4 regions of the Streptomyces sp. NPDC058470 genome follow, and region 2 is predicted to be linked to each of the others. Evidence: riboswitches for the same ligand, from Rfam matches in the RefSeq annotation. Region 2 holds a riboswitch; each other region holds the start of a gene.
The links. Region 2 has a riboswitch for cobalamin ahead of ACFWP7_RS18720 (ribonucleoside-diphosphate reductase subunit alpha). Riboswitches for the same ligand answer to the same signal wherever they lie in the genome.
Positions count from the first base shown of each region.

Region 1: another riboswitch for cobalamin. It lies ahead of metE (5-methyltetrahydropteroyltriglutamate--homocysteine S-methyltransferase); the one in region 2 lies ahead of ACFWP7_RS18720 (ribonucleoside-diphosphate reductase subunit alpha).
Region 3: another riboswitch for cobalamin. It lies ahead of ACFWP7_RS19870 (CbtB domain-containing protein); the one in region 2 lies ahead of ACFWP7_RS18720 (ribonucleoside-diphosphate reductase subunit alpha).
Region 4: another riboswitch for cobalamin. It lies ahead of ACFWP7_RS25505 (cobalamin biosynthesis protein); the one in region 2 lies ahead of ACFWP7_RS18720 (ribonucleoside-diphosphate reductase subunit alpha).

Region 1 is NZ_JBHXMF010000072.1:10,100-15,491, forward strand. Features, by position in the region: gene ACFWP7_RS36745 (phosphocholine-specific phospholipase C) at 1-1,486, opposite strand, end outside; cobalamin riboswitch at 1,833-2,052, shown strand; gene metE (5-methyltetrahydropteroyltriglutamate--homocysteine S-methyltransferase) at 2,218-4,536, shown strand; gene ACFWP7_RS36755 (histidine phosphatase family protein) at 4,681-5,268, shown strand.
Region 2 is NZ_JBHXMF010000023.1:41,291-46,682, reverse strand. Features, by position in the region: gene ACFWP7_RS18720 (ribonucleoside-diphosphate reductase subunit alpha) at 1-1,872, opposite strand, end outside; cobalamin riboswitch at 2,007-2,153, opposite strand; gene mctP (monocarboxylate uptake permease MctP) at 2,476-4,083, opposite strand; gene ACFWP7_RS18710 (DUF3311 domain-containing protein) at 4,080-4,334, opposite strand; gene ACFWP7_RS18705 (CstA-like transporter-associated (seleno)protein) at 4,464-4,664, opposite strand; gene ACFWP7_RS18700 (carbon starvation CstA family protein) at 4,636-5,392, opposite strand, start outside.
Region 3 is NZ_JBHXMF010000025.1:59,898-65,289, forward strand. Features, by position in the region: gene ACFWP7_RS19860 (hypothetical protein) at 1-45, shown strand, start outside; gene ACFWP7_RS19865 (hypothetical protein) at 158-997, shown strand; cobalamin riboswitch at 1,148-1,289, shown strand; gene ACFWP7_RS19870 (CbtB domain-containing protein) at 1,325-1,546, shown strand; gene ACFWP7_RS19875 (CbtA family protein) at 1,567-2,325, shown strand; gene meaB (methylmalonyl Co-A mutase-associated GTPase MeaB) at 2,502-3,482, opposite strand; gene scpA (methylmalonyl-CoA mutase) at 3,479-5,392, opposite strand, start outside.
Region 4 is NZ_JBHXMF010000036.1:57,820-63,211, reverse strand. Features, by position in the region: gene cobN (cobaltochelatase subunit CobN) at 1-729, opposite strand, end outside; gene ACFWP7_RS25510 (cobyric acid synthase) at 726-2,234, opposite strand; gene ACFWP7_RS25505 (cobalamin biosynthesis protein) at 2,231-3,172, opposite strand; cobalamin riboswitch at 3,273-3,414, opposite strand; gene ACFWP7_RS25500 (hypothetical protein) at 3,549-3,770, opposite strand; gene ACFWP7_RS25495 (anion permease) at 3,783-5,027, opposite strand; gene ACFWP7_RS25490 (lysozyme) at 5,229-5,392, opposite strand, start outside.

The DNA of each region.
Region 1 (5,392 bases), on a different contig from region 2:
GCCGCGAGCCGGGCTCCTGCTTGGGCAGGACGGGGTTCGCGGGCGGGGTCGGCACGTAGTCGGGGTGGTGGTCGTTGTCCGGCGGTTCGTAGCCGTCGGTGTCCGGCAGCGTGACCGGCGACGCGTTCTTGTGGGCGAAGTCGAAGGCCGAGCTGAGGTCGCCGCTGATCGCCCGCCGCCAGGGCGAGATGTTGGGCTCGTGCACTCCGAAGCGGCGCTCCATGAACCGGATGATGGAGGTGTGGTCGAGCGTCTCGGAGCAGACGTAACCGCCCTTGCTCCAGGGCGAGACGACGAGCATCGGCACCCGCTGGCCCAGCCCGTAGGGGCCCGCCGTGTGGCTCGCGTCGCCCGCGAAGAGGTCCGGCGCGACGTCGACGGTGGACTTGCCCTGCGCGGCGGACTGCGGCGGGAATGGCGGTACGAGGTGGTCGAAGAAGCCGTCGTTCTCGTCGTACGTGACGAACAGCGCTGTCCTTCCCCACACCTCGGGGTCGGAGGTGAGCACGTCCAGGACCTGGGAGATGTACCAGGCTCCGTAGTTCGCGGGCCAGTTGGGGTGCTCGGTGAAGGCCTCGGGCGCGACGATCCAGGAGATCTTCGGCAGCTTCTTACCCTGTACGTCGGCCTTGAGCTGGTCGAAGAAGCCCTCACCCTTGCGGGCGTCGGTGCCGGTGCGCGCCTTGTCGTAGAGCGGGTCGCCGGGCTTGGCGTTGCGGTACTTGTTGAAGTACAGCAGCGAGTTGTCGCCGTAGTTGCCGCGGTAGGCGTCGGGTATCCAGCCCCAGGAGCCGTTCGCGTCCAGGCCGTCGCCGATGTCCTGGTAGATCTTCCAGGAGACGCCGGCAGCTTCGAGGCGCTCGGGGTACGTCGTCCAGTCGTAGCCGACCTCGTCGTTGCCGAGGACCGGGCCGCCGCCGGTGCCGTCGTTGCCGGTGTAGCCCGTCCACATGTAGTAGCGGTTCGGGTCGGTGGACCCGATGAACGAGCAGTGGTAGGCATCGCAGATGGTGAACGCGTCGGCCAGTGCGTAGTGGAAGGGAATGTCCTCGCGCGTCAGGTACGCCATCGTCGTCGACGACTTACTGGGCACCCACTTGTCGCACTTGCCCTTGTTGAAGGCGGCGTGTCCGTCATTCCAGTCGTGCGGGAGGTCCTGGATGAACTGCAGGCCCAGGTCGTCGGCGTCGGGCCGGAAGGGGAGCACGTCCTTGGCGCCGTCCGACTGGTGCCAGACCGACCTGCCACCCGAGGTCGTGGCCGGACGGGGGTCGCCGAAGCCGCGGACACCCCTGAGCGAGCCGAAGTAGTGGTCGAACGAACGGTTCTCCTGCATCAGGACGACGATGTGCTCCACATCGTCGATCGTGCCGGAGCCTTGGTGCGCGGGCAGCGCCGCGGCCCGCTCGATGCTGTTGGACAGCGCGGTGAGCGCCGCGGTGCCGCCGGTGACCTGGAGGAAGCGGCGCCGATTCACTTGAGGCATGGGTTGGGTGACCTCTTGTCCTGACGGAAACAACGGAACTACCGAACCACCGAACGACGGAACTGCGGGATGACCGGGTGGCCGGGCTGCTGCTGGAACATGTGCGATTGGAGTGTTGCAAGAGCACCGAACGACAAGGAAGGGCCTCATGGCCCCTGTGTGAAACTCGGCGATACGTGCGGCGAACGGCGACAATAGGAGCGCCAATGGCCGACTCCCGCAACCAACGTCAGGCAAAACCCGCGGCGAGGCGGCCGCCCGGTCCCGACTCGGATCGCAGGGACGGCATGTCTCGTCCCACCATCCGGCATGTGGGCGTTGTCCCCGCGGTCGCCCGAAGCCCTTTAGGCTGGTCTGTGCAGCTGGTTCGCCCCGTCCGCCAGGCGGGAGGCGTCGTAAGAGGGAACCCGGTGGAACTCCGGGACTGCCCCGCAGCGGTGAGTGGGAACGACCGCCGTCATACGCACTGGACCCGAGAGGGACTGGGAAGCGACGGCCAGTAGGTGTCCGCCCTTCGGAGGACGCGCCCACAAGTCCGAAGACCTGCCCGCTGCCCGTGCGTGACCCATCGTGCGCGGACATCCCGGTGACCTCGTGGGCGGGTCGGCGTACATATCCAGACGGACGATCGTGCCTTTCCGCGCGAGGATCGTCGCGTTCGGTGTGTCACCCCTTCGCGCTCTCGTCCCGTCTCCGGGATCTCAGGGATTCATCTCGCGAAGGAGATTTCCGTGACCACCAGGACCGCAGCCGCGGCAGCACAGGCCACCGTGTACGGCTACCCCCGCCAGGGCCCGAACCGGGAGCTCAAGAAGGCGATCGAGGGTTACTGGAAGGGCCGCGTCATCGCCGACGCCCTACGTGCCACCGCCGCCGACCTGCGCCGGACCAACTGGCAGCAGCTGGCGGGGGCCGGCGTCCACGAGGTACCGACCGGCGACTTCTCGTACTACGACCACGTCCTGGACACCACGGTCATGGTCGGTGCGATCCCCGAACGCCACCGGACCGCCGTCGTGACCGACGCCCTGGACGGCTACTTCGCCATGGCGCGCGGCACGCAGGACGTGGCGCCGCTGGAGATGACGAAGTGGTTCGACACCAACTACCACTACCTGGTGCCCGAGCTGGGTCCCGACACCGTCTTCACCACCGACTCCACCAAGCAAGTCGACGAGCTCCGCGAAGCCCTCTCCCTGGGCCTGACCGCCCGCCCGGTCCTGCTGGGCCCCGTCACCTATCTCCTGCTCGCCAAGCCCGCGCCCGGCGTGGCCGCGGACTTCGACCCGCTCACCCTCCTCGACCGGCTGCTGCCCGTGTACGCCGAGGCCCTCGCCGACCTGCGAGCCGCGGGCGCCACCTGGGTACAGCTCGACGAACCCGCCCTCGTCCAGGACCGTACGCCGGCCGAGCTGAACGCCGCCGAACGCGCCTACCGCGATCTGGGAGGGCTCACCGACCGACCGAAGCTGCTGGTCGCCTCGTACTTCGACCGGCTCGGCGACGCCCTGACCGTGCTCGCCAAGGCTCCCGTCGACGGGCTCGCCCTCGACTTCACCGACGCGGCCGCCGCCAACCTGGACGCGCTCGCCGCCGTGGGCGGTCTGCGGGGCAAGCGCCTGGTCGCCGGGGTGGTCAACGGACGCAACATCTGGGTCAACAACCTGGAGAAGTCACTCGCCACGCTGGGCACCCTGCTGGGCCTGGCCGGTCAGGTCGACGTGACCGCCTCCTGTTCGCTGCTCCACGTCCCGCTCGACGCCGCCGCCGAGCGTGACATCGACCCGCAGATCCTGGGCTGGCTCGCCTTCGCCCGGCAGAAGACCGCCGAGATCGTCACCCTCGCCAAGGGCCTCACCCTCGGGACCGACGCCATCACCGCGGAACTGGCCGCCAACCGGGCCGCCCTGGCCGCCCGCGCCCGCTCGCCGATCACCCGCGACCCCGCCGTACGGGCCCGCGCCGCCGCCGTCACGGAGGCCGACGCCCGCCGCAGCCAGCCGTACCCCGAGCGGGCCACCGCCCAGCGCGCCCACCTCGGCCTGCCCCTGCTGCCGACCACCACCATCGGCTCCTTCCCGCAGACCGCCGAACTGCGCACCGCGCGGGCCGACCTGCGCGCGCGGCGGATCGACAGCGCCGGGTACGAGGAGCGGATCAGGGCCGAGATCGGCGAGGTGATCTCCTTCCAGGAGAAGATTGGCCTGGACGTCCTGGTGCACGGCGAACCCGAACGCAACGACATGGTCCAGTACTTCGCCGAACAGCTCACCGGCTACCTCGCCACGCAGCACGGCTGGGTCCAGTCGTACGGCACCCGCTACGTCCGCCCGCCGATCCTGGCCGGCGACATCTCCCGCCCCGAGCCGATGACGGTGCGCTGGACGACGTACGCCCAGTCCCTGACCGAGAAGCCGGTCAAGGGCATGCTCACCGGGCCGGTCACCATGCTCGCCTGGTCCTTCGTCCGCGACGACCAGCCGCTCGGCGCCACCGCCCGCCAGGTCGCCCTCGCCCTGCGCGACGAGGTCAACGACCTTGAAGCGGCGGCCACTTCGGTCATCCAGGTCGACGAGCCCGCGCTGCGCGAGACGCTCCCGCTGCGAGCGGCCGACCGCCCGGCCTACCTGGCGTGGGCCACCGAGGCGTTCCGGCTCAGCACCAGCAGTGTGCGTCCGGACACACAGATCCACACCCACATGTGCTACGCCGAGTTCGGCGACATCGTCCAGGCCATCGACGACCTCGACGCCGACGTCATCAGCCTGGAAGCCGCCCGCTCACACATGCAGGTCGCCCGCGAACTGGCCGGACACGGCTACCCCCGCGAAGCCGGACCTGGCGTCTACGACATCCACTCCCCGCGCGTACCGGGCGCGGACGAGGCAGCGGCCCTGCTGCGCAAGGGACTTGAGGCCATCCCCGCCGAGCGGCTGTGGGTCAACCCCGACTGCGGCCTGAAGACCCGCGGCTGGCCCGAGACCCGCGCCTCCCTGGAGAACCTGGTCGCGGCGGCCCGGACGGTCCGCGCCGAGCTCACAGGATCCTGACTCCGCCGGGGACGGCCGAGAGGGAGTGCTCCGGCTCCCTCTCGGCCGTCCCCGGTCGGTGCTCGGCGTACAGGTGGCGCGTGGCTGTGATGTCGTAGCCCAAGCACGTGCCCGTCCCCCGGCACGGAGAACAGGAGCGAAGTGGTGACCAGCCGCGTCACATTCATCTCACCGGCGATGAACCGGTCGTTGCGCGAGGCCCGGTTCGACGACGGCAGCCCGCTCGATGCGAGTGGCGCCGCACGCGCCGAGTCCGCCGCCGGCACCCTTCCCACTGCCGACCGGGTGCTGGTCTCCCCGACGGTGCGCTGCCGGGAAACGGCGTCGGCCCTCGGGCTCGCCGCGCGGGACGAACCCGGGCTGCGTGCTCCGGACATGGGCCGCTGGCGGGGTCGGACGCTCGACGAGGTCGGCGGCGCGGAACCGGACGCGATGGCCCGCTGGTTGACGGACCCGGCCGCGGCACCGCCCGGCGGGGAATCGGTGCGGGACCTGTGCGAGCGGGTCGCCGGGTGGCTGGACGCGTCCGCGGAGGTCACGGGCAGGACCCTCGCCGTGGTGGAGCCGGAGATCGTACGGGCCGTGGTGGTCACGGTCCTCAAGGCGCCACAGGCGGCCTTCTGGCGGCTCGACGTACCGCCGCTGACCGCGACCGAGGTCAGCGGACGCTCCGGACGCTGGAACCTGCGGCTCGGACAGCCGCTCGGTACGCGCACCGGTGCCCGCCGCTGACGCCGTCAACGGCGGCGTACCGCGGGCCCGCACGCCAGGAGAGCCCCGTGCAGGAGTGAGCCCTGTACGCGCCCCCGCGGGCGCGGGGAAAATGCGCGATGCCAACGGTCTTGCGGTTGAGGTA
Region 2 (5,392 bases):
CGCGATGGAGGCGATGGTGGCGGTGGGCGCGATCGCGAGGAGGAGCGAGTTGCGCATACCGGTCTTGGCGATACGTTCCCGCAGGGTCGTCCAGCGCTCGGGCCAGGTGAGTTCGGTGTCGTAGTGGTCCGGGTGCAGGACGCCACGGGCCGTACGGGTCTTCTCCCACGCGGGGAGCGGGCCGTTGCGCTCGGCGAGGTCCGCGGAGGCCTCGTACGCGGCGAGCATGACGCGCTCGGCGATACGGGTGGAGAGCGCCTTGGCCTCCGGCGAGTCGAAGGGCAGCCGCAGCTTGAAGAAGACGTCCTGGAGGCCCATCGCGCCGAGGCCGACCGGGCGCCACCTGGCGTTGGAGCGGCCCGCCTGCTCGGTCGGGTAGAAGTTGATGTCGACCACGCGGTCCAGGAAGGTGACCGCGGTGCGGACGGTCTCGTCCAGACGCTCCCAGTCGATGTCACCGGCCGTCGTGTCGACGAACGCGCCCAGGTTCACCGAGCCCAGGTTGCAGACCGCCGTCTCGCCGTCGTCCGTGACCTCCAGGATCTCCGTGCAGAGGTTCGAGGAGTGGACGGTGTGGCCCGGCTCCGCCGTCTGGTTGGCGGTGCGGTTGGCGGCGTCCTTGAAGGTCATCCAGCCGTTGCCGGTCTGCGCGAGGGTGCGCATCATGCGGCCGTAGAGGTCACGGGCGGGAATGGTCTTCTTGGCGAGCCCCGCTTCTTCCGCCTTGCGGTACGCCGCGTCGAACTCGTCGCCCCACAGGTCGACCAGTTCGGGCACGTCGGACGGGGAGAAGAGGGACCAGCGGGCGTTCTCGTTCACCCGGCGCATGAACTCGTCCGGGATCCAGTGCGCCAGGTTCAGGTTGTGCGTACGGCGGGCGTCCTCACCGGTGTTGTCGCGCAGCTCCAGGAACTCCTCGATGTCGGAGTGCCAGGTCTCCAGGTAGACCGCGGCCGCGCCCTTGCGCCGGCCGCCCTGGTTCACCGCGGCGACCGAGGCGTCGAGGGTCTTCAGGAACGGGACGATGCCGTTGGAGTGCCCGTTCGTGCCGCGGATCAGTGAACCGCGTGAGCGGATACGGGAGTACGACAGGCCGATGCCGCCCGCGTGCTTGGAGAGGCGCGCGACCTGGTGGTAGCGGTCGTAGATGGAGTCCAGCTCGTCCAGCGGGGAGTCGAGGAGGTAGCAGGACGACATCTGGGGGTGGCGCGTACCGGAGTTGAAGAGGGTGGGGGAAGAGGGGAGGTAGTCGAGGCGGCTCATGAGGCGGTAGAGGGCCGCGACCTCGTCGAGGGCGCGGGTCGTGTCGTCCTCTGCGAGGCCCGACGCCACGCGGAGCATGAAGTGCTGGGGCGTCTCGACGACCTTGCGGGTGATCGGGTGGCGCAGGAGGTAGCGGCTGTGCAGCGTGCGCAGGCCGAAGTAGCCGAAGCGGTCGTCGCCTTCAGTGTCGATCAGTGCGTCCAGGCGGGCGGTGTGCAGGCGTACGAAGTCCGCTGTGCGGTCGGCGATGAGGCCCTCGCGATGGCCGACGGTGACCGAGTCGGAGAAGGTCCGCACGCCCTGAGAGGCGGCTTCCGCCGCGATACTGACCGTCAGGAGCCGGGCGGCCAGCCTGGAGTAGACGGGGTCCTCGGAGATCAGGCCCGCCGCGGCCTCGGTGGCCAGTTCGCGCAGCTCCGCAGCGATTTCGGAGGCCCCCCGTGCGGAGCGGCCGCGCAGCGCGGCGGCGGCGACCCGGCCGGGGTCGGCGCCGGAGAGGTCGGCGGTGAGGTCGGTCAGGGTCCGCAGCAGTGCGGTACCGGGGCCGTCCGTCTCCACCGGGGCCTGCTGCGTAGTCGCTGAGGCCGGGTCGACTGGCGCGATGGTCACGTGGGGCTCTCCCTCGCTGGGCACGGGGCCTTGGGGAGGGTGGCGGGGCACACGAGCGCACGCTCTTGGGCAGCGATGCGCCGCGTCCACCGGCCCATTCCGCGAGGCCCGGACGTCATGTCACCCGGGCCGGCTGGCCGGGGCGCACTGTCGGCAGGTCCTCGGACTTGACTCCATACGCGAACGAACGCGCATAAGTACACCGTTGCGGGACAGTTCCGGATTTGCACCGGATTCCCCTGCGGCGACAGCGAGCATGAGCATACATCTTGTGTCGGGTAGCGGTGGCACCCCCACATGTTGTGTCGGGTGGTTGGCTGCCGGGGGTTCGTCGTGGGTCGGGGCCGTACCGGAGCATCCGTCCTCGGTCAGGCGCGGAATCGGTCGGCCATGAGGGGGGCGGCGTTGACGCGCCAGCCGCTGCGGGCGGACGTTCCGGCACGTCCCCTTCTGCCGGGGAGGGGGCATCTTTTAGCCCGTCCGGCGTTTGAGGACGAGGCCGTTCAGGCCGATAGCGGGGGTCTGGGGGCGCAGCCCCCAGGTACGGGACGGGTAGGGGCGGAGGGGGCGAAGAAGATCTCCCTCTCCGCCCCCCGCCGGTGGTTAGTGCGTTGTTCCCGCCGTCGCCGGCGGGAGTTCCACCTGTACGCCCTTGTCGCCGGCGTCTGCCGTGTAGTCCTCGGGGCTTGTCTCGTCGATGCCGTCGGGGGCGTTGAAGGCGCGGAGGGCGAAGGTGAGGATCACGGTCACCACGACGTTCAGGACGAATGCCGTCAGGCCGATGTAGCCGATCTCACCGATGCCGGGGATCTCCTTGGAGCTGCCGCCGAAGTGCTTCTGCGTGGGGGAGGCCACGCCGTACGCGGCGAGGGTGCCGTAGAGCATGCCGACGGCCCAGCCCGCGAGGAGGGCCCAGCGGTGGAACCAGCGGGTGAAGAGGCCGCCGACCAGGGCCGGGAAGGTCTGCAGGATCCAGATGCCGCCAAGGAGCTGAAAGTTGATGGCGACCGTCTTGTCCATGGTGAGGACGAAGACGAGGGCGCCGACCTTCACGAGGAGGGAGACCAGCTTGGAGATCTTCATCTCCTGCGCGGGAGTGGCGTCCGGCTTGATGAAGTCCTTGTAGATGTTCCGGGTGAAGAGGTTCGCTGCCGCGATGGACATGATGGCGGCGGGGACCAGGGCGCCGATGCCGATCGCCGCGAAGGCCACGCCCGCGAACCAGTCCGGGAACATGTTCTCGAAGAGCTGGGGGATCGCCAGCTGGGCGTTCTCCACCTTCACCCCGGCCGCGATCGCCATGAAGCCGAGCAGGGCCAGGAGGCCCAGCATGAGGGAGTACAGAGGGAGGATCGTGGTGTTGCGACGGATCACCTCGCGGCTGCGGGAGGAGAGCGTCGCCGTGATCGAGTGCGGGTACATGAACAGGGCCAGCGCCGAGCCGAGGGCGAGGGTGGCGTACGTCCACTGGCCGGCCTCGGCCGGGACGGTCCCGCCCGCGCCTGCTGCCGTGTACTTGTCGTTCGCCGCCTTGAAGATCTCGTCGAAACCGCCCAGCTTGATCGGGATGTAAATGATGGCCACCGCGATCACGATGTAGATCAGGGTGTCCTTCACGAACGCGATCATGGCGGGGGCCCGGAGGCCCGAGGAGTAGGTGTACGCCGCCAGCACGCCGAAGGCGATCAGGAGGGGGAGGTCCTTGACGAACCAGTTGGTGTCGTCGCCGCCTCCTACGCCCATGACGTCCAGGACCGCCTGGATGCCGACCAGTTGGAGTGCGATGTACGGCATCGTGGCGAGGATGCCGGTCACGGCTACGGCCAGGGACAGGCCCTTTGAGCCGAAGCGGCCGCGTACGAAGTCCGAGGTCGTCACGTAGCCGTGCTTGTGCGAGACCGACCAGAGGCGGGGGAGGAAGGTGAAGATCAGCGGGTAGACGAGGATCGTGTACGGCACGGCGAAGAAGCCGGCCGCGCCCGCCGCGTAGATCGCGGCCGGTACGGCGACGAAGGTGTACGCCGTGTAGAGGTCGCCGCCCAGCAGGAACCAGGTGACCCAGGTGCCGAACGACCGGCCGCCCAGGCCCCATTCGTCGAGGCTTTCGTCGGCTGCCCTGCGCCAGCGTGCGGCCAGGAAGCCCATGACCGTGACGGCCAGGAAGAAGAAGATGAAGACGGCGAGTGCGACGCCGTTCACGCCGTCGTTCATGCTCCGGCACCCCTCTTACGGGCGCGCTGGTCACGCTGCCACAGCTTGTACGCGGTCATGGTGAGGGCGGCCGAGATGAACACCCAGAGCATCTGGTACCAGTAGAAGAACGGGATTCCGATGAAGGCCGGGTCGGTCTTGGCGTACGAACCGACCCACAGCATCGCCACGAACGGCGCGAGCAGGCAGAGACCGATCACCACCCGGACCGGTGTCACCACCGGTGGCTTCACTTCAGGCGCATCTGACATATGGCGGCTCCGTCCCCTCGCTGATCACCTGTGTAACGCGCAGGCAATCTAGGCGACGAGGTCAGGTAAGCGGAACCCCTGTCCGTATGTCAGTCGGCAAATGGCGTCCGGATAGCCGTATATGCGTCCTCAGCAGCAGCGGAACCCCTGCCGGGGGTCCTTGTCCCGGCGGTCCGTTCGCATCCGCTCGAACTCGCGCCGGGTGGGGAGGAGAGCGGCAGGGTGGTCTTCTCGGATGTGCGCGATATGGCGGTCGTAGGATGATTCATCTGTCAATTCCCTTACGTACCAACGGATTCCGTTAATCGCTCTGTGCAGCGCCGACCGCATCGCGTTCCTCCGCCTTCTCCTGTTTGGTCGGGATCAGACCGGCCGGTGCGATGATCTTCGACTTCACGTACGGTGCCTCGGTCAGGGTGGAGAGCGCGGGGCGGCGTACGTGGCGGATGCAGACCCGGGCCGCGTCCGCGATCACGACGATGACCAGGACGGCCAGGACCGCCGCGAGGACGCCGTCCACCGTGGAGTTGGTGACGACCGTGTGCATGTCGTCCATGTTCTTGGCCGGTGGCAGGACCTTGCCCGCGTCGATGCCGTCCTGGTACACCGAACGCTGCTGGAAGAAGCCCACGCGCGGGTCGCCGGAGAAGACCTTCTGCCAGCTCGCGGTGAGGGTGACGACCGCGTCCCAGAGGAGTGGAATCCCGGTTACCCAGGCCCACTTGAGGCGTCCGGATTTCACGAGGAGTGTGGTGCAGACGGCCAGCGCGACCGCGGCCAGCAGCTGGTTGGAGATGCCGAAGATCGGGAACAGCTGGTTGATGCCGCCCAGTGGTTCGTGGACGCCGACCCAGAGGAAGTAGCCCCACAGGGCGCACACGACGCCGCTCGTGATGACGAGGCCGGGCTTCCAGCTCACGTTCCTGAAGGGCCGGTAGACGTTGCCCAGCATGTCCTGGAGCATGAACCGGCCCACACGCGTGCCCGCGTCGAGGGCGGTCAGGATGAACAGCGCCTCGAACATGATCGCGAAGTGGTACCAGAAGGCTCTGAGGCTC
Region 3 (5,392 bases), on a different contig from region 2:
ATCCAGCAACTGCGCGGCATGGGCCCCACCCTCAGCTCGTCGTAGCTCGCGAACATCCACGCCGTACGTCGCTGACCTGCGCATCGTGATCAAGCCGATATTGACAACGGTACTGATCACTACGGAAGGTGCATGTTCGGACGACTGGGGTGGGAACGTGGAACGGCAGCGGTACGACGTGGAACGGCAGCAGTACGCAGAGCGGTGCTCGGAGCTTTTCGCGGTGGGTGGATTCGCCGCTGTGAGGACAACTGCGGAGGCGGGGCTCGAGGAGTGCGGGCCGGATCCCGTTCTCTTCCGCTGGCTCGGGCAGGCGCACGCCGCGGAGGACGAGGACGACCACGACGCCGAGGCCGAGGCCGCGTATCGCCAGGGCCTCGCGCTCGCGCCGGACGATCTCGGGCTCCTGGTGTCGTATCTGGAGTTGTGCCTTCGCGCCGACGCCTTCGCCTACTCGGGGCGTGCAGCCCGTGCGGTGCCCTTGCAGGCCAGGGTCGAGGAGTTGGCGCCGCCCGGCTCGCCCGAACGCGAGCGCGTCGATGCCGCGACCGGCTGGGCCGGCCGCGGTTACTGGGACGACGTGAAGTCAAGTGCCGTTCAGGGGCAGGCTCATCAGGAAGCCGTCGCGGAACAGAGCGTGCTGGTCACCGAGGCGCTGCGGCGAGCCGCCCGCGGGGAGTCCGGCGAGGGTGACGGAGAAGACCTCCGGGCCGCCGAACTGGCCGCGGCGGTCGAGCTCCTGCAGGGGCCCCGAAACGCACCGCTGCGCCTGCTGCTCGCCCATCGGGTCGCCGCGTATGTGCTGACGTTCGTCCTGTCGTTCGGTCTGAACAAGACGCTGGTGTGGAGCGGAGTGGTCGAATACAGCCTGTGGGGCTGGTTGTTCTGGATTCCGTTGCTCGCCGCGGAAGGCAAGCTCCGCGAGGCCAAGAGCCTGGGACGGGAGCGCGTCATCGCGCGCATGCAACAGCGCCATCTGGAGACGGACAAGGCCTGACCTTCGGGTCGGCGGTCGCGAAGTGGGCATGGACGCTCTCGTTGTCAGCGGGCGCAAGAGTTCCGTCACCGGTGACCCACGGGTCGCACCGGCCGCGTCACCAGGCAGGAGAGGAAGATCACGCCAGGTGACGCGGTCTTGGCCATGCACGCGACACACGGTACCGTCGGTCCGATATCGACGACGGCGAGACGGAAGCTGGTGAGAATCCGGCACGGTCGCGCCACTGTGAAGAGGACGCCCTTGGGGTGCTTCCCAAGTCAGACCCGTGGCCGTCGTCCACTGCACCACCGAGATGGGACGCGAACTCCCAGAGGAGGCCCTGCCATGGCGCAGCATGTCGCCCAGCCGACAACCACCATCCCCGTCATACCGGCCAAGTTGCCGCTCAAGGACATCGCCCCCTGGGCGGTCTTCTTCGGCATCCTGATGCTGGTCCTGTTGTACTTCGTCGGCGCTGAGCAGGGCGCCACCTCCGTCGTCTCCGGCGAGGAAGTCCACGAGTGGGTGCACGACGCCCGCCATCTCCTCGGCTTCCCCTGCCACTGACGAAGGACGCCGCGCACCTCATGAACTCCGCAACAGTGAGAAACCTTCTCGTGCGGGGCATGCTCGCCGGCCTCGGTGCCGGCGTGCTCGCCCTGATCGTCGCCTACTTCCTCGGTGAGCCGAGCGTCGACAGCGCGATCAGCTTCGAGGAAGCCCATGCCTCGGGCCACGAGCACGAGGTCGAACTCGTCTCCCGCAGCCTCCAGTCCACCGCAGGCCTCGCCACCGGTGTGCTGATCTACGGGGTCGCCTTCGGCGGCATCGCCGCCCTCGCCTTCTGCTTCGCGCTCGGCCGCGTGGGCCGTTTCGGTGCGCGGGCGACGGCGCTGCTCCTGTCGGGGAGCGCGCTGCTCGCCGTGTACGTCGTGCCGTTCCTCAAATACCCGGCCAACCCGCCCGCGGTCGGCAACGGCGACACCATCGGCAAGCGGACCACCCTGTACCTGCTGATGATGGTGCTCAGCGTGCTCCTCGCCATCGCCGCCACCATTCTGGGCAAGCGGCTCGCCCCGAAGGTGGGCACCTGGTATGCCACCGTCTCGGCGGTGGCCGCCTTCGCCGTCGCGATCGGACTGGCGTACGCGTTCCTGCCCGTCATCAACGAGGTGCCGGCCGACTTCCCGGCCACCGTGCTGTGGCGCTTCCGCGTCTCGGCGCTGGCCATACAGATCACCCTGTGGGGTGGCTTCGGGCTGGTGTTCGGCGAACTGGCCGAGCGGTTGCTCCATCCCAAGCCTGCGACGGCCACGGCGGGACGACCGGTCGCCGCTCCCCACTGAGATGACCCGCCACGCGAGCCAGGGCCCACGGAACCATCCGGGGGCCCTCTCGCGTACCGCCCACCCGGAGACAGAGACAGCCCTCGAGGGCGATGACTGTCTGCGCTGCGCGATAGCGGCCTTGTTACGTCGCCGCCGGGAGCCCGACGTCTGAGGCAACGGGAATCCGGCAGCCGCTAGTCCTTGCCGCCGAAGGTCCTGAGAATGCGCTCGGCGGCGAGTGTGGCCGTCAACTCGCCGTCCCTGACCCGCTGTTCGAGGGCAGGTGCGAGGGCTCGTACGGCCGGATCGGCATGCAGACGGCCCAGGAGTTCGTCGCGGACCATCGTCCAGGTCCAGTCGACCTGCTGGTCACGGCGTTTGGCGGCGAGCCGGCCGGACGAGTCGAGGAGCGTGCGGTGCTGTTCCAGGCGGTCCCAGACGGTGTCCAGGCCGGCCGACTCGCGGGCGCTGCAGCTCAGTACGGGCGGCGTCCAGGCCGCGTCCCTGCCGTGCATGAGCCGGAGCGCGCCCGCCAACTCCCGTGCGGCTGCCTGCGCGTCGCGTTCGTGCGGTCCGTCCGCCTTGTTGACGGCGATCACGTCGGCCAGTTCGAGGACGCCCTTCTTGATGCCCTGGAGCTGGTCGCCGGTGCGGGCGAGGGTCAGCAGGAGGAAGGAGTCGACCATGTTCGCCACGGCCGTCTCGGACTGACCGACACCGACCGTCTCCACCAGCACCACGTCGTAGCCCGCGGCTTCCATCACCACGATCGACTCACGCGTCGCCTTGGCGACCCCACCCAGCGTGCCGGCGGTGGGGGAGGGCCGGATGAAGGCCGCCGGGTCGACGGCCAGGCGTTCCATCCTCGTCTTGTCGCCCAGGATCGAACCGCCCGTACGGCTGGAGGACGGGTCCACCGCCAGCACCGCCACCCGGTGGCCGAGCGCGGTCAGCATCGTGCCGAAGGCGTCGATGAACGTCGACTTGCCCACGCCCGGTACGCCGCTGACGCCGATCCGCCGCGCCCGGCCGCTGTGCGGCAGCAGCTCGGTCAGCAACTCCTGGGCGAGCGCCCGGTGTTGGGGCCGGGTGGACTCGACGAGGGTGACGGCGCGCGCGACGAGCGCGCGCTTCCCGTCGAGTACGCCCTTGACGTAGGTGTCGAGCTCGATCACAGGTCGTGCCCGAGATCGGCCGAGAGCCGCTGGACGAGGTCGTACGCGGCGTCCGGGATCACCGTCCCGGGCGGGAACACGGCGGCCGCACCCATCTCCAGCAGGGTCGGCACGTCCTGCGGAGGGATCACCCCGCCCACGACGATCATGATGTCCTCGCGGCCCTCCGCCGCCAGCTCCTCCCGCAGCGCCGGTACGAGGGTGAGATGGCCCGCGGCCAGCGAGGACACCCCGACGATGTGCACGTCCGCCTCGACGGCCTGGCGGGCCACCTCGCCCGGGGTCTGGAACAGCGGGCCGACATCCACGTCGAAGCCGAGGTCGGCGAAGGCGGTGGCGATCACCTTCTGGCCGCGGTCATGACCGTCCTGGCCCATCTTGGCGACCAGGATGCGCGGGCGGCGCCCCTCGGCCTCCGCGAAGGCGTCCACGAGCGTGCGCGTGCGGTCCACGGACGGGGACTCGCCGGCTTCGTTGCGGTACACACCGGAGATCGTACGGATCTGTCCCGCGTGCCGCCCGTACACCTTCTCCAGGGCGTCGGAGATCTCCCCGACGGTGGCCATGGCGCGCGCCGCGTTCACCGCCAGCTCCAGCAGGTTGTCCTCGCCCCCGGCCGCCCGCGTCAACGCCTCCAGCGAGTCCTGGCAGACCCGCTCGTCGCGCTCCGCCCGCAGCCGCCGCAACTTCTCGATCTGCTGAGTCCGTACGGAGGAGTTGTCGACCTTGAGGACATCGATCTTCTCGTCCGTCTCCACCCGGTACTTGTTGACGCCGATGACCGGCTGGCGGCCCGAGTCGATCCGGGCCTGGGTGCGGGCCGCGGCCTCCTCGATGCGCAGCTTGGGGATGCCCGCGTCGATGGCCTTGGCCATGCCGCCGGCCGCCTCGACCTCCTCGATGTGCTGCCAAACCCGGCGGGCGAGGTCGTACGTCAGCTTCTCCACGTACGCGCTGCCGCCCCACGGGTCGATCACCCGGGTCGTGCCCGACTCCTGCTGGATCAGCAGCTGTGTGTTGCGGGCGATGCGCGCCGAGAAGTCGGTGGGCAGGGCGAGTGCCTCGTCAAGCGCGTTGGTGTGCAGCGACTGGGTGTGGCCCTGGGTGGCGGCCATCGCCTCCACACACGTACGCGTGACGTTGTTGAACACGTCCTGCGCCGTCAGCGACCAGCCGGAGGTCTGCGAATGGGTGCGCAGCGAAAGGGACTTGGCGTTCTGCGGATCGAACTGCCTGACCAGCTTCGCCCACAGCAGGCGTGCCGCCCGCAGCTTGGCGATCTCCATGAAGAAGTTCATGCCGATCGCCCAGAAGAAGGACAGCCGAGGTGCGAACGCGTCCACATCCAGGCCGACTTCGCGCCCCGCCCGGATGTACTCCACACCGTCCGCGAGCGTGTACGCCAGCTCCAGGTCGGCCGTCGCGCCCGCCTCCTGGATGTGATAGCCCGAGATCGAGATGGAGTTGTAGCGCGGCATCCGCTGCGAGGTGAAGGCGAAGATGTCGGAGATGATCCGCATCGACGGCTTCGGCGGATAGATGTACGTGTTGCGGACCATGAACTCTTTGAGGATGTCGTTCTGGATGGTCCCGGCCAACTTCTCGGGCGGCACGCCCTGTTCCTCCGCCGCCACGATGTAGAGGGCGAGTACGGGAAGCACGGCGCCGTTCATCGTCATCGACACGGTCATCTTGTCCAGCGGGATGCCGTCGAAGAGCTGCCGCATGTCGTAGATGGAGTCGATGGCCACGCCCGCCATGCCGACGTCACCGGTCACGCGCGGGTGGTCGCTGTCGTAGCCGCGGTGGGTGGGCAGGTCGAACGCGACCGACAGACCCTTCTGGCCCGCCGCCAGGTTGCGCCGGTAGAAGGCGTTGGACTCCTCGGCCGTGGAGAATCCCGCGTACTG
Region 4 (5,392 bases), on a different contig from region 2:
GTCGAGGTCGGCGAGCGCCCCGATGTCCCAGGCCTCCTCATCACCGCCCGCGGAGGCCTGCGAGGCGTGGGTGCCGCCGGCCGCGAGCACGGTGGCGACCAGCGTGTCGGCCCTGGCGAGGATCTCGTACAGTCCCGCGTCGGCGTCACGCAGCGAACCGCAGTACACGGGAAGGGCGTTGGCCCCCCGCGCCTCGATCGCGTCGCACAGCGTGTCGACGAAGGCGGTGTTGCCGGACAGCTCGTGCGCCCGGTAGAAGAGCACGCCGATCGTCGGCCGGCCCTCGACGAACGTACGCTCGCCGCTCACGCCGAACTCGGCCATCTTGCGCGGCTCTTCGAATCCCTCGCCGGTGAGCAGCACGGTGTCGGAGAGGAAGCGGGCCAGCTCGGTCAGGTTCTCCGGGCCGCCCTCGACGAGATAGCGCAGCGCCTCGGCGACCACACCGGCGGGCACGGACGACTCGGCCATCAACTCCGCGTCGGGGACGGCCTCCCCGCCGAGCAGCACGGTCGGAATGCCGGACGACTTGAGGAAGGCGAGCCCGTCCTCCCAGGCCCGCTTCCCGCCAAGGAGCCGTACGACGGCGACGTCCGCGCCCCTGACCAGCTCGGGGAGTTCGGTGGTGACGTCCACCCGGGTCGGATTGCCGATCCGGTACGCGGCGCCGGAGGCCCGGGCCGCCAGCAGATCCGTGTCGGCGGTCGACAACAACAACACTGTGCTCATGCGGGCGCTCCCGGTGGAATGAAAGGCAGTCCTGACGGCGCGCCCGACTCGATGAGCCGCCACAGCGCGTCCGTATCCGCGTGTTCCTCGATCAGATCGCCGAGCAGGTCCAACTGTTTCTCGCGCAGCGCCGCGAACGACGTGTCGGCGGCCGGTACGAAGCGGCGCCCCGCGGCGGCCGCCACCTCGCGTAGAAAGGCACGCCGGAACCCGTCCGACTCCAGCGAGCCGTGCCAGTGCGTGCCCCAGACCTCACCGACCCGGCACCCGTCCAAGAAGGCTTCCCCGCCGGTGACTTGGGCAACGCCGTGATGAATCTCGTACCCCTCGACATGCTCGCCGAGCGCCTCGCCCACGGGCCGCGTGAGCGTCTTCTCCCGCGCGAACCGCACCCGTACAGGTAGCAGCCCGAGCCCGTCGACATGACCGGCTCGCGACTCGACCTCGTCCTCGATGTGCTCGCCGAGGAGCTGGAAGCCGCCGCAGATACCGAGCACGGGCCGTCCCTCGGCCGCGCGTCGCGCGATCGCGTCGGCGAGCCCGCGCTCCCGCAGCCACTCCAGTGCCTTCACCGTCCCCCGGGTGCCGGGTACGACGACGAGGTCCGCGTCGGCCAGTTCCTCGGCCCGGTCCACGAAGCGCACGACGACACCCGGCTCGGCCGCCAGCGCGTCCACGTCCGTGAAGTTGGACATCAGGGGGACCGCGCAGACGGCGACGCGCAGCACGTCCTCGCCGACGGGCGCGACGACCACGGACTCCCGCACTGCCCCCCTCAGCGAGACCGCCATCCCGTCCTCCTCGTCGATCCCGAGGCCGTGCCGGAAGGGCAGCACGCCGTAACTGCGCCGCCCGGTGAGCCCGTGGAGCATGTCGAGCCCCGGCTCCAGCAGGGAGACATCCCCGCGGAACTTGTTCACCAGGAACCCGGCGACGAGCTCCTGGTCCTCGCGCGACAGCAGCGCGACGGTCCCGAAGAAGGACGCGAAGACGCCCCCACGATCGATGTCGCCCACGACCAGCACGGGCAGTCGCGCGTTCCGCGCGATCCCCATGTTCACGATGTCCGTCCGCCGCAGATTGATCTCGGCAGGACTCCCCGCCCCCTCGCAGATCACCGCGTCATACGTGCCCCGCAACTCGGCGAGGCACTCCAGCACGGTCCCTAGCAGCGCCTCCTGCCGCCCGCCGTGGTAGCCGCGCGCACTCATCTCACCCACGGGCTTCCCCATGAGCACGACCTGACTGCTCCGGTCACTCCCCGGCTTCAGCAGTACGGGATTCATGAGCGCGGTCGGCTCCACGCGCGCGGCCTGCGCCTGCATCGCCTGGGCCCGCCCGATCTCGGCGCCCTCCCGCGTCACGAACGAGTTCAGCGACATGTTCTGTGCCTTGAAGGGCGCCACCTTGACGCCCTGCCGCACCAGCCACCGGCAGATCCCGGCGGTCACGACACTCTTGCCCGCGTCGGAGGTGGTCCCGGCGACCAGCAGCCCGCCGCTCACGAGGCACGCCCCTTCATGAGGAGCCGTCCGGCAGCACACACACCCAGCGCGAGCCAGCTCACGCGCCGCGACAGCCGTACGGCCCGCTCGATGTCACCGACCGCGACGGCGCGCCCCCCGCCGTTCAGAACGGGCCGGTGCTCGACCCGTCCGCCGTACGCGAGGGTCCCGCCCAGCCGTACCCCGAGCGCCCCCGCGAACGAGGCCTCCACCGGCCCGGCGTTCGGGCTCGGATGCTTGCAGGCGTCCACCCGCCACGCGCGTACGGCGCCCCGCGGATCGCCTCCGGCAGCGCCGGCGAGGGCAGCGGTGAGCCGCGCCCCCGGCCAGCCCGCGACATCGTCGAGCCGCGCGGAGGCCCAGCCGTAGCGCCGGTACTTGGCTGACTTGTGCCCGACCATGGCGTCGAGCGTGTTCACGGCCCGAAACCCGACAAGCCCGGGCACACCACCAACGGCCCCCCACACGAGGGCCCCCACCACGGCGTCGGAGGTGTTCTCGGCGACGGACTCGACGACGGCCCGCGCGATCCCGTCCGCGTCGAGCGCCTGCGGATCCCGCCCGCACAGATGCGGCAGCCGCTCCCGGGCCAGCTCGACATCGCCGGCTTCCAGCGCGCTGCCGATCGCCCGGGCCTCTCGGCCGAGCGAGGTCCCCCCGACGACGGCCCAAGTGGCGGCGGCGGTCAGCGCGAGGGAGGCGGTACGTGATCCCCGTACGGAATGACTCGCGAGCGCCGCGAGCACGGTGGCACCGCCCGCACACACGGCCGTGTGCAGCGCGCCCCACCCGCGGTCGTCCCGCCACAGCACCTGCTCCACGGCTCCCGCGGCCCGCCCGAACGCGGCGACCGGATGCCCGTGGCGGGGATCGCCGAGCAGTAGATCACCGAGGAGGCCGGCGGCGGCGCCGTACGCGAAGACGCGATCGGCACGCACCGGTTCAGCCGACCGTCAGGTCGGGCACAACCGTCGTTCGCAAGGCACCTGGGCAGCCGCGCATGGCGATATGTCCTCACTCAGGGTGTCCACGCCCTGGTTCGAAGAGACCGACGGTGGGAGTTCCTGGCTTCCGGGGACTACCTTCCCCGGTGACAGTGGCGGGACCGCGCCGGATTCGCACCGGCTTCCTCTCGTGCCGTCGTACTTGGCTCCGGCAGTCCACCACGGCGTTGGAAGACCCGTCAACTTGCTGTTGACCTGCGGAGGGAGAGTGTGCGAAGGCCCACATACGGGTGGGGCGTGGGACGTTGACACATCCCACGCCCCACCCGAGGCGATGCCTTGCTTGTGCGGTTCGGTCCCGGAATGGCCGTCAGGCGACGATCAGATAGATCCCGTACGCCACCGCCGCCGCGCAGGCGGCGAAGCAGGCGTACGCGCCGGTGACCGCGAGAGCGGCGGAGCCGCCCTGTGCCGAGGCCGACTCGCGCCTGGAGAGGCCGACGATGCCCAGGGTGAAGAGGCCGACGAGGGCCACGGTGGTCACGAGGCTGACTCCGAAGACGGAGCCGAGGGCTGCCCAGTCGATGTGCATGCTGTTCGTTCCTTACACCGTGGCCGGAGAGGTGGGCTCCGCGTCCGGGGACGGGATGGTGGCCTTCAGTTCGCCGGTCAGCTCGCCGGTGAGCGGACCCGCGGGCGGCGGGGTGACCGCGGCGATCGCCACGGTGACGACGCCCGAGGGCTCGGCGGTGACCTCGTTGACGTTGTCGATGGTCACCGGCTGGCGGCGTGACAGCTTCCAGATGGTGCCCGCGCCGGCCACCAGGAGTGCGCCCGTCAGGACGATGCCCCAGGTGCCCTGCTTGGTGAGGAACTCCGCGCCCGCGCCGACCAGGCCGGCCGCCGGGAGCGTGAGGCCCCAGGCGATGAACATGCGGCGCGCGGTCGACCAGCGGACGACACCGCCCTTGCGGCCGAGACCGGAGCCCATCACGGCGCCGGAGCAGGACTGCGTGGTGGAGAGCGAGAAGCCCAGGTGGGAGGAGGCCAGGATGACCGTGGCCGCGCTGGTCTGGGCGGCGAAGCCCTGCGGCGGCGCGAGGTCGGTGAGGCCCTTGCCCATCGTGCGGATGATGCGCCAGCCGCCCAGGTAGGTGCCGAGCGCGATGGCCATACCGGCCGAGACGATGACCCAGGTGGGTGGGTTCGAGTCCGGCGCGATCACACCGCCGGTGACCAGCGCGAGGGTGATGATGCCCATCGTCTTCTGCGCGTCGTTCGTGCCGTGGGCCAGCGAGACGAGGCCCGCCGAGGCGATCTGCCCGGCGCGGTAGCCCTTGGCCGTCGCCTTCTCGTCGGCGCGGCTGCCGATCCTGTACGTCAGCCGGGTGGCCAGCATCGCGGCGAGTCCGGCCACGACGGGCGCGGCGATCGCGGGAAGCAGCACCTTGGTGACGACGGTCGAGCCGTTCACCGACGACCAGCCGGCCGACATGACCGCGGCGCCGATGAGGCCGCCGAAGAGTGCGTGGGAGGAACTGGAGGGCAGACCCAGAAGCCAGGTCAGCAGATTCCAGAGGATGGCGCCGACGAGCGCCGCGAAGATCACTTCGGTGCGGATGCCCTCTTCGTTGATGATCCCGCCGGAGATCGTCTTGGCGACCTCCACGGAGAGGAACGCACCGACGAGATTCAGCACGGCGGACATGGCCACCGCCGTCTTGGGTCTGAGAGCACCGGTCGAAATGGTCGTAGCCATCGCATTGGCGGTGTCGTGGAAACCGTTCGTGAAATCGAACACGAGAGCGGTAACGATCACGATTCCGAGGAGGAGCGTGATGTGTTCCATTTACCCAGGCTTCTCTTTGACGTCAGTGGCACGAGGACCGTAGGCAACCTGGGTGAACGGAAGATGAACTTGGGCGGGCTTTCGAGTGTCTCTACGGCGAGCGCTCCTCCAATTGTGCTGGAGGGGCGGCTCTGGCCCGGTCCGATGTCTCGAACACAGGCGGAATGCTGGGTTCCGATAGTTCCACTAGGTCCTGTCGGCCTAGCCCTTCGCGAGCTTCTTGAGCTGGGTCGTGGATCCGTTGAAGAGATTCTGGTCGCCCGGCAGGCTGCCGCTGTTGTCGTACTGCCAGAAGGTCCAGAAGGACCAGCCGGCCGGCAGGGTGCCCGCGGTCGCCGAGTCGTAGCGCGCGAGCCACAAGGAGT